One region of the Cellulomonas fulva genome, then DNA from elsewhere that is predicted to be linked to it. Evidence: predicted binding sites of a transcription regulator. Region 1 holds the regulator's gene; the other holds the start of a gene.
What was found. The regulator LexA, encoded in region 1, represses DNA repair genes until DNA is damaged. The targets are predictions, from matches to a motif close to TCGAACANNTGTTCGA.
Positions count from the first base shown of each region.

Region 2: imuA' (DnaE2-dependent mutagenesis accessory factor ImuA') is a predicted target of LexA. The motif match lies at 1,404-1,419, and genes of this name have one in related genera.

Region 1 covers NZ_JAHBOH010000002.1:578,140-582,353, forward strand. Annotated here, with positions in the region: gene KIN34_RS16115 (ATP-dependent DNA helicase) at 1-60, shown strand, start outside; gene KIN34_RS16120 (L-lactate dehydrogenase) at 152-1,126, shown strand; gene lexA (transcriptional repressor LexA) at 1,357-2,085, opposite strand; gene KIN34_RS16130 (LysM peptidoglycan-binding domain-containing protein) at 2,526-2,936, shown strand; gene nrdR (transcriptional regulator NrdR) at 3,273-3,782, shown strand; gene KIN34_RS16140 (S9 family peptidase) at 3,816-4,214, shown strand, end outside.
Region 2 covers NZ_JAHBOH010000001.1:3,001,846-3,006,059, reverse strand. Annotated here, with positions in the region: gene KIN34_RS13370 (YbaK/EbsC family protein) at 1-566, opposite strand, end outside; gene KIN34_RS13365 (YbhB/YbcL family Raf kinase inhibitor-like protein) at 697-1,236, opposite strand; gene imuA' (DnaE2-dependent mutagenesis accessory factor ImuA') at 1,505-2,545, shown strand; gene KIN34_RS13355 (DNA polymerase Y family protein) at 2,542-4,214, shown strand, end outside.

The DNA.
Region 1 (4,214 bases):
TGGCGCACCACCGACCGCGACGTCGCGCTCGCCGCGCTCACGCGGTTGCGCGACGCCTGAACCGCTAGCCTGACCAGGCACGCTGCAGCCCGACCGTGGAGGCCTGATGACCGACCCGACGACCGGGCTGACGCCCCGGGACGACGACGACATGGCTCTGACGGCCCGCCCGCACCTGCGGCGCAGGTCCAAGCTCGCGATCGTCGGCGCCGGGGCCGTGGGGTCGACCATGGCGTACGCGGCGCTGATGCGCGGCGCCGCGCGGACCGTGGCGCTCTACGACATCAACACGGCCAAGGTGGAGGCCGAGGCGCTCGACCTGGGTCACGGGATCCAGTTCATGTCGATGGCCGAGGTGGTGGGCTCCGACGACATCGCGGTCTGCGCCGGTGCCGACGTCGTGATGTTCACCGCGGGCGCCAAGCAGAAGCCCGGCCAGACGCGGATCGACCTCGCCGAGGCGACGATCGGCCTGGTGCGCAAGGTGCTGCCGTCGGTCGTGGAGGTGGCCCCGGACGCCGTGTTCGTCATGGTCACCAACCCCGTCGACGTCGTGACCTACGCCGCGCTGAAGATCTCCGGGCTGCCGCCGTCCCAGCTGTTCGGTTCCGGGACCGTGCTGGACAGCTCGCGCCTGCGCTACCTGCTCGCGCAGCACACGGGCGTCGCGGTCCAGAACGTGCACGCCTACATCGCCGGGGAGCACGGCGACTCCGAGCTGCCGCTGTGGAGCTCCGCGTCGATCGGCGCGATCCCGCTGCTCGACTGGGAGGGCCGCGGTGGCACCGGCCCTCTGACCGCCACCGTGCGCGACGAGATCGCGCGCGAGGTCGTCGAGTCGGCGTACCGGATCATCGAGGGGAAGGGCGCGACGAACTACGCGGTGGCGCTGGCGGGCTCGCGGATCATCGAGGCCGTGCTGAAGGACGAGCGGCGGGTCCTGCCGGTGTCCTCGCTCCTCGACGGCTACTACGGCATCGACGACGTCTGCCTCTCGGTCCCGTCGATCGTGGGCGCCGCGGGCGTGCTCGACCGGCTGCCCGTGCCGATGTCGGTGGACGAGCTCTCGGGCCTGCGCGCCTCCGCGGCCGCCGTGCGTGACGTCGCCCGGCAGTTCGGCTACTGACCGCCGCTCCGGCGTGGCGGCGCGGCCTCGTCGTCGTCCGCGTCCTCGACGTCCGCGGACGAGGCTCCCGGACGCACCTCGGACGTCGGCGCGTCGCGAGACGGCCGGCTGGGCGGTGACGTCACCGGCCCCGCCGCGTCGTCCGCAGGCGGCGGCACTGCCGGGCCCAGCGCCCGACGCAGGCGCGCGCCGAGGCCGGGCGGCGGGTCGGGGCGCCGACCGGGCACGGCTCAGAGGCTCCGCAGGACGCTGACGACGCGGCCGAGCACGGTCGCGTCGTCACCGGGGATCGGCGCGTAGGCGGCGTTGTGCGGCAGGAGCCACACGTGCCCGTCGGCGCGCCGCAGCGTCTTCACCGTGGCCTCGCCGTCGAGCATGGCGGCGACGATCTCCCCGTTCTCCGCCACGGGCTGGCGTCGGACGACGACCCAGTCGCCGTCGCAGATCGCCGCCTCGATCATCGAGTCGCCGCTCACCTTCAGCAGGAACAGCTCGCCGTCGCCGACCAGCTGCCGGGGCAACGGGAACACGTCCTCGACCACCTGGTCCGCGAGGATCGGGCCGCCCGCGGCGATGCGACCGACCACGGGGACGTAGGACGGCGCCTGCAGCTGCTCCCGCCCCGCGCCCTCGCCGAGGTCGACCTCCGACGGCACGCCGTCCCACGTGCCGACCGTGCGCGCGTCGTCCGCCTGCACGACCTCGATGGCGCGCGGGCGCTTCGGGTCGCGGCGGAGGTAGCCCTTGCGCTCGAGCGCGGTCAGCTGGTGCTTGACGCTGGACGGGCTCGTGAGCCCGACGGCCTCGCCGATCTCCCGCATGCTCGGGGGGTAGCCGCGCGACTCGACCGACGTCCGGATGGTCTGGAGCACCAGCCGCTGACGGGCCGTCAGGCCGTCCGCGCCGGCCGGCGTCTCGAGCTCGTGCACGGTCGCTCCCGCGTCCCGCGCCTCGTCGATCGTCGCCTGCGTGTCGTCTGCCACGTCGTCCCCCACCCCGTCCTGTCCGTCCGCTGCCCGTTGCCTGCCCGTGCCGTCCTCGCCACCGCTGCCACCGTCCCTGCCGGCCCGCGCGGTGTGCTGGACCGGCGGGGCCGGGCCAAGCCCGGCCGCTCCGGCCGCGTCCCGGCCGCTGACCTGCGACGACCGCTGAACGAGCCGTGACGTGCCAGGTGCTCGCGGCGTGCGTGTCAGTGGTCGGTGGTGCGCTGTTCCTCGTCAGCGAGCCTACGCAGGCCGAGCACGGAACTCAAACATCTGTTCGAGATCTGTGGACGCGTGTCGGAGGCCTCTGGTAGACATCGTACAGACGTACGTCGAACAGACGTATGACGGACAGGCGTTCGAAGCCCCGCCGGAACGGCGGGCGACGCGGATGCGACGAGGAAGGGATCGGCGAGATGAGCGCGATGGTGATCGGCCCGGCGATCGGACGAGGCACGGCGGCGCACGGCTCTCGGCCGGAGCGGGCGCGCCAGGCGCAGACGCGCGGGGCGCAGGCGCGTGCGCAGGTGCCGGCCGGCGGCGAGCTCCGGCTCACGGCCCGCGGCCGAGCCCTGCTCGTCGTGCTGGCACTCGTCGCGGTCGCCGCCGCGTTCTTCGCGGGGGCCCGGGCGAGTGCGGCTGACGACGCCGCGCCGAACGTCGACCGGTACGTGGTGCAGTCCGGCGAGACGCTGTGGGGGATCGCCGAGTCCTCGCGGGCGGCCGGCGAGTCGGTGGCCGAGCAGGTTCGCGAGCTCGTGCGCGTCAACGGGCTCTCGGGCTCGCAGGTGATGGCGGGCCAGGAGCTCGTGGTCCCGCGCGGCTGACGCACGAGGTCGGTGACCGGCACTTGCGCCGCGCGAGCAAGCCCCCTAGGTTAGCCTTACCTCACTCGGGAGCTGGGGGGCTCGAACGGTGAGGCGCGGGAGGCGCTGAGCGGCTTTTTGCCGCGCGCGGTGCGGGACCTCGTCCCGCACGCACCCGCAGCACCGCGGCGCCGAGGCGAGTCGGCCCGCGTCCCGGGACGGGCGTCCCGGAGGGGCGGTCGCCGGACACGGCGGCCGCCCCTCGCGCGACTGCCGGAGGCGTCGCTTGCGGCGCGATGGGCCGTGGCCTAGCGTCACCTGGGCGCATCCGCCGCGCCGACGACACGGAGGTCCCCGGTGCACTGCCCGTTCTGCCGCCATCCGGACTCGCGGGTGGTCGACTCGCGCACGTCCGACGACGGCTCCTCGATCCGACGCCGTCGGCAGTGCCCCGCGTGCAACCGACGGTTCACGACGGTCGAGACCACGAGCCTGTCGGTGGTGAAGCGCTCCGGCGCGACCGAGCCGTTCAGCCGCGACAAGATCGCCGGCGGCGTGCGCAAGGCGTGCCAGGGCCGACCCGTGAGCGAGGACGACCTCGCGCTGCTGGCGCAGAAGGTCGAGGAGACGCTGCGCTCCTCGGGCTCGGCCGAGATCGACGCCTACGAGATCGGGCTCGCGATCCTGGGGCCGCTGCGCGAGCTCGACGAGGTCGCGTACCTGCGGTTCGCGAGCGTCTACCAGGCGTTCGACTCGCTCGAGGACTTCGAGGCGGCGATCACCGTGCTCCGCGCTGAGCGGGACGAGCGCGCGGAGGGCGAGGGCCGCGCGGCGGCGGACGACGAGCCCACGGCGACCGAGGTCTGAGCCAGCGGCCGGAGCGCGGGATACGGTCGACGGGTGAACCCTGACGACATCTTCCTCTGGCGCGCCCCGGGCGCGCCCGCGGTCCTCCCGGACGGGACGGCGGCGGTCGTCGCCGTGTCGCGTCCGGACGCCCCGGACGACGACTACCGCGGTGGCCTGTGGTGGGTCCCGCTCGACGGCGGCGCGCCGCGCGTGCTCACCCGGGGGCACGCGGACAGCGCCCCGGACGTCTCGCCCGACGGCCGCTGGGTCGCGTTCGTGCGGCGCGCGTCGGGAGGCCGGCCCCAGGTGCACCTCGTCGAGGCAGCGGGCGGCGAGCCGTTCGCGGTCACGGCCGAGCCCGCCGGGGCGAGCGAGCCGCGGTTCTCCCCGGACGGCACGCGGATCGCGTACCTGGCACGGGTGGCCGACGAAGGCCGGTACGTCCCGGGG
Region 2 (4,214 bases), on a different contig from region 1:
CAAGCACCGGTCGCGAGGCCGTCGACCACCTCGGCGCCGGGCAGGCGGGCCAGCAGCGCACCCGGCAGGGCGATCTTCGAGCGACGCAGCCCGCTGCCGATGACGACCAGGTCGCCGGCCTCGTCGGGCACCGTGACGCGTGCGTCCACCAGGACGCGGTAGCCCTCCGGCAGCCCGACGGGCGTGATGCCGCCGTACTCCATGCCGGACTCGGCCGTCGCACGGTCCATCGGGAGGAACGAGGCCTTGCGCACGTCCAGCAGGCGCTTGACGGTGTTGTTGACGTCGGCGCGCGTCGTCGCCCGGACCACCGCGGCGGCCACCCGCTCGGCACCGTCCCGGCGGCCCGCGACCAGGACGCAGTTCGCCGACGCCGACGGCGGCAGCGCGTACGCCTCCGTGAGCGCGGCGGTGTCGGCCAGGTCCGGGTCGATGCTCGCGACGAGCACGCTCGTCGCGACCGGCTCGTCGTGCTCCGCCCACGCGGTCAGCGCGCGTGCGGTGCTCGGTGCCACCAGGTCGAGGTGCGCGAGCGCGGGCTCCCAGGTCAGCGTCCCCAAGATCATCCCGGCACCCTACCGACCGGCCCCACGGCGCCCTTCCACCACCGCGACCACGTCATCTCTCCGGCTCTCCGGCTCCGGAGCCGGAGAGATGACGTGGTCGTCGGGGGAGTCAGGGAAGTCGGAGGGCGGGTCAGCGCTGGAAGGTGCCGACCAGGATGCCGCGGGCGAGGGTGTGGAAGACGAGGGCGGCGCTCGTCGCCCCGGGCGGGGAGGCGGGGGTCAGGCCGAGGTCGGCGGTGTCCAGCGCGTGCACCACCAGGAAGTAGCGGTGGACCTGGTCGCCGGGCGGGGGAGCGCAGCCGATGTAGCCGGTCTCGCCGTCGTCGTTGCGGAGCTGGGACGCGCCCGCCGGCAGGCCGGACCCGTCGGGTGCGCCGGCGCCGGTGGTGAGCGACGTGACGTCCGCGCCCAGGCCCAGGACGGTCCAGTGGAACCAGCCGGCGACCCCGGGTGCGTCGGGGTCGAAGACGCTCACGGCGAAGCCGGCGGTCTCCGGCGGGAAGCCGGACCAGGAGACCTGCGGCGAGACGTTCCGGCCGGCCTCGGTGTTGGTGTGCACGACGGGCACGGGCTCGCCGTGGGTCCAGTCGGTGCTGGTGACCTCGAACGACGGGACCGCCGGGAGCAGGCTGTAGGGGTCGGGTGCGACGGGACGGGTGAGCGAGACCACGGGGTCCTCCGGTGCGTCGGACGGGTACGGGCGATCAGTCGGTGTGAGCAGGACGGGTGAGCGTGCGTGCCGCCGCTGTCGGTGGCACCTGCCATGGTCACCGAGGTGCCGCGTGGTCGCACCTGCGCGGGTTGACACCCGGACGCGGGGAGCGTGTACTAGAGGTGTCGAACAGACGTTCGAACAGGGCGGTTCTGGCTTGCATCCTTGCAGGTCAGCGACGTCTGTGCAGGTGGCCCGCGGGGCCGAGTCGTCCATAGGGGCAGTCATGACGGTCGACGTGCTGACGCGCGAGGAGCGGGTCGCGCGCGCCCGGCTCGCGCTCGCGCACGCCGAGCGGCGCACCGGCGCCCGCAGCGTCCGCATGACCGAGCGCACCGGTGATCCTGTCGGCACGCTCGAGGGGACGACGAGGACGTCGGGGCCGCCCGAGCAGCGCGCCCGTGCCGCCGAGCGACCCGCCGTGACCGTCGGTCCTGCTGGGCTTGCCGCTGTGCTGCTGACCACGTCGCCGCCGACCTCGCCGTCCACCACCTTCACCAGCGCGCCGTCCACCTCCCTGACCAGCGCGCCGACCACCTCGCTGACGACCTCGCTGACGACGTCGCTGCTCACCACCGAGCGCCCGCCCCTGCCCGTGCCGCCGCAGCTCGGCGAGCTGCTGCCGGACGGCCTGCGTCGCGGTGCCACCACGGCCGTCGTCGGGTCCACGTCACTCACGCTCGCGCTCCTGGCGGCGGCGAGCTCGGCGGGCGCCTGGGCCGCGGTGGTCGGGCAGCCGTCGCTGGGGCTGCTCGCGGCGGCCGAGGCGGGCGTCGTGCTCGAGCGGCTGGCGGTGGTTCCCCGGCCCGGTGCGGACGCCGCGGTCGTGCTCGGGGCGCTGCTCGACGGGATGGACGTCGTCCTCGTCGGACCCGAGGTCCGGCTGACCGACGCGGACCGGCGCCGGCTGTCCGCCCGGGCCCGGGAGCGGGGTTCGGTGCTCCTGGCGTCGGTGCCGTGGCCGGGTGCCGGTGTGGTCCTCGCCGTCGAGCAGGCGTGGGGGCACGGCGGCTGGGCCGGTCTCGGGGACGGCGAGGGGCGGCTGCGCGCGCAGCGGGTGCGGGTCGCGCGGACGGGTCGCAGCGGCGCCGCGGTCCCGAGGTCGGTGGAGCTCACGCTGCCGCTGGCGGCAGCGGGGTCCGGTACGGCCGGGGTGGTGCCCACGGCGTCGAGCACGGGCACCGCAGCGGCTGACCGGCATCCTGGTCACCTCGACCAGCGTCCTGGCCGCCCTGCCGACCAGCCCGACCTCCGGCTCGTCGGATGAGCACGCGCACCACCGTCCTGTGGGTCCCGGACTGGCCCGTGGTCGCCGCTGCCGCGGCGCTCGAGGTCCCCGCGCACCTGCCCGCGGCGGTGCTCGTCGGGCAGCACGTGGCGGCCGTCAACGCGCTCGCGCGGCTCGAGGGCGTGCGCCGCGGCATGCGCCGACGCCAGGCGCAGGGCTGCTGCCCGGAGCTCGTGCTGCTGCCGGGGGACGACGCCCGCGACGCCCGGGCGTTCGAGCCCGTCGCGGTCGCCGCCGAGACGGTGGTGGCCGGCCTCGAGGTGGTCCGGCCCGGGCTGCTCCTGCTGCCCGCGGGCGGAGCGAGCCGCTACCACGGGTCGGAGGACGCGCTGGCGGAGCGCCTGGTCGAGGCCGTGGCGCTGGGGACGGGTCACGAGTGCGCGGTCGGGACGGCGGACGGGCTGCTGGCCGCGGTGGTCGCCGCACGCACGGGTGCCCCCGTGCCGCCGGGCGGCTCCGCGGCGTTCCTCGCGGGACGCCCGATGACCGAGCTGTCCTTCGCCGCGGTGACCGACGAGACCGCGCGCCAGGTCGACGAGCTGGTCAGCCTGCTGCACCGGCTGGGGCTGCGCGTGCTGGGGCAGCTGGCCGCTCTGCCCGCGACGGACGTGCACGCGCGGTTCGGCCGGCTGGGCGGCTGGGCGCACCTGCTGGCACGCGGCGAGGACGAGCGCCCGCCCGCTCGTCGTCGCCCGGAAGCCGACCTCGAGGTGAGCGCCGAGCTCGATCCGCCGGTCGACCGCGTCGACACCGCGACGTTCGCCGGACGCCGGCTGGCCGAGGACCTGCACGCCATGCTCGTGGAGCACGGGCTGACGTGCGGGCGTCTCGAGATCGCGGCACGCACCGACGAGGGGGTGGACCTGGTCCGCGCGTGGCGGACCGACCTGGGCGGGTGGGGCGGCCTGTCGCCCGCCCGCATCACCGACCGGATCCGCTGGCAGCTCGAGGGCTGGCTCACCGCCACGGCCGTGACCACGGCCCGGGCGCGGCGGCTGGACTCGCGCACCGGTCGCCGTGCGGCGTCGTCGGGCCGAGCGCCGGACGGCTCGTCGCGGGGCATGGGCTCCGCCGGCTCGTCGGACCCGGTCCTCGACGACCACCTCGAGCTCCCGCCCGACGAGGACGACCGGCCGGTCACGCTGGTCCGGCTCGCGGTCACGGCGCTCGACGTCGCGCCTGCGGGAGCGGAGCAGGGCCGGCTCTGGGGCGGCCCGTCCGGCGGCGACCTGCGGGCGCACCGGGCGCTGGACCGCGTGCAGGGCATCGTCGGCGGGTCCGGGCTGCTCGCGGTGGCGCTGCAGGGCGGGCGGGACGTGCGCGAGCAGGTGCTCCTGCGGCCGTGGGGGGAGCAGGGCGGGGGAGAGCAGGGTGGGTCGCCGCGCCCCGTCGACCGACCGTGGCCGGGCCGGCTGCCGCACCCCGCGCCGGCGACCGTGCTGCCCGAGCCGGAGCCCGTGCAGGTGCTGGACGGCACCGGGGTCGCGGTGGCCCTCGATGCCCGGGCCGGCCTCAGCGCCGCACCGGCGTGGGTGTCCTGGGGGCAGGGGCGCCGGACGCGGGTCGCGGGGTGGGCCGGCCCGTGGCTGCTCACCGGCCGGTGGTGGGGAGCGGGCACCCCGGGGGGCCAGGAGCTGCGCGGGCACGT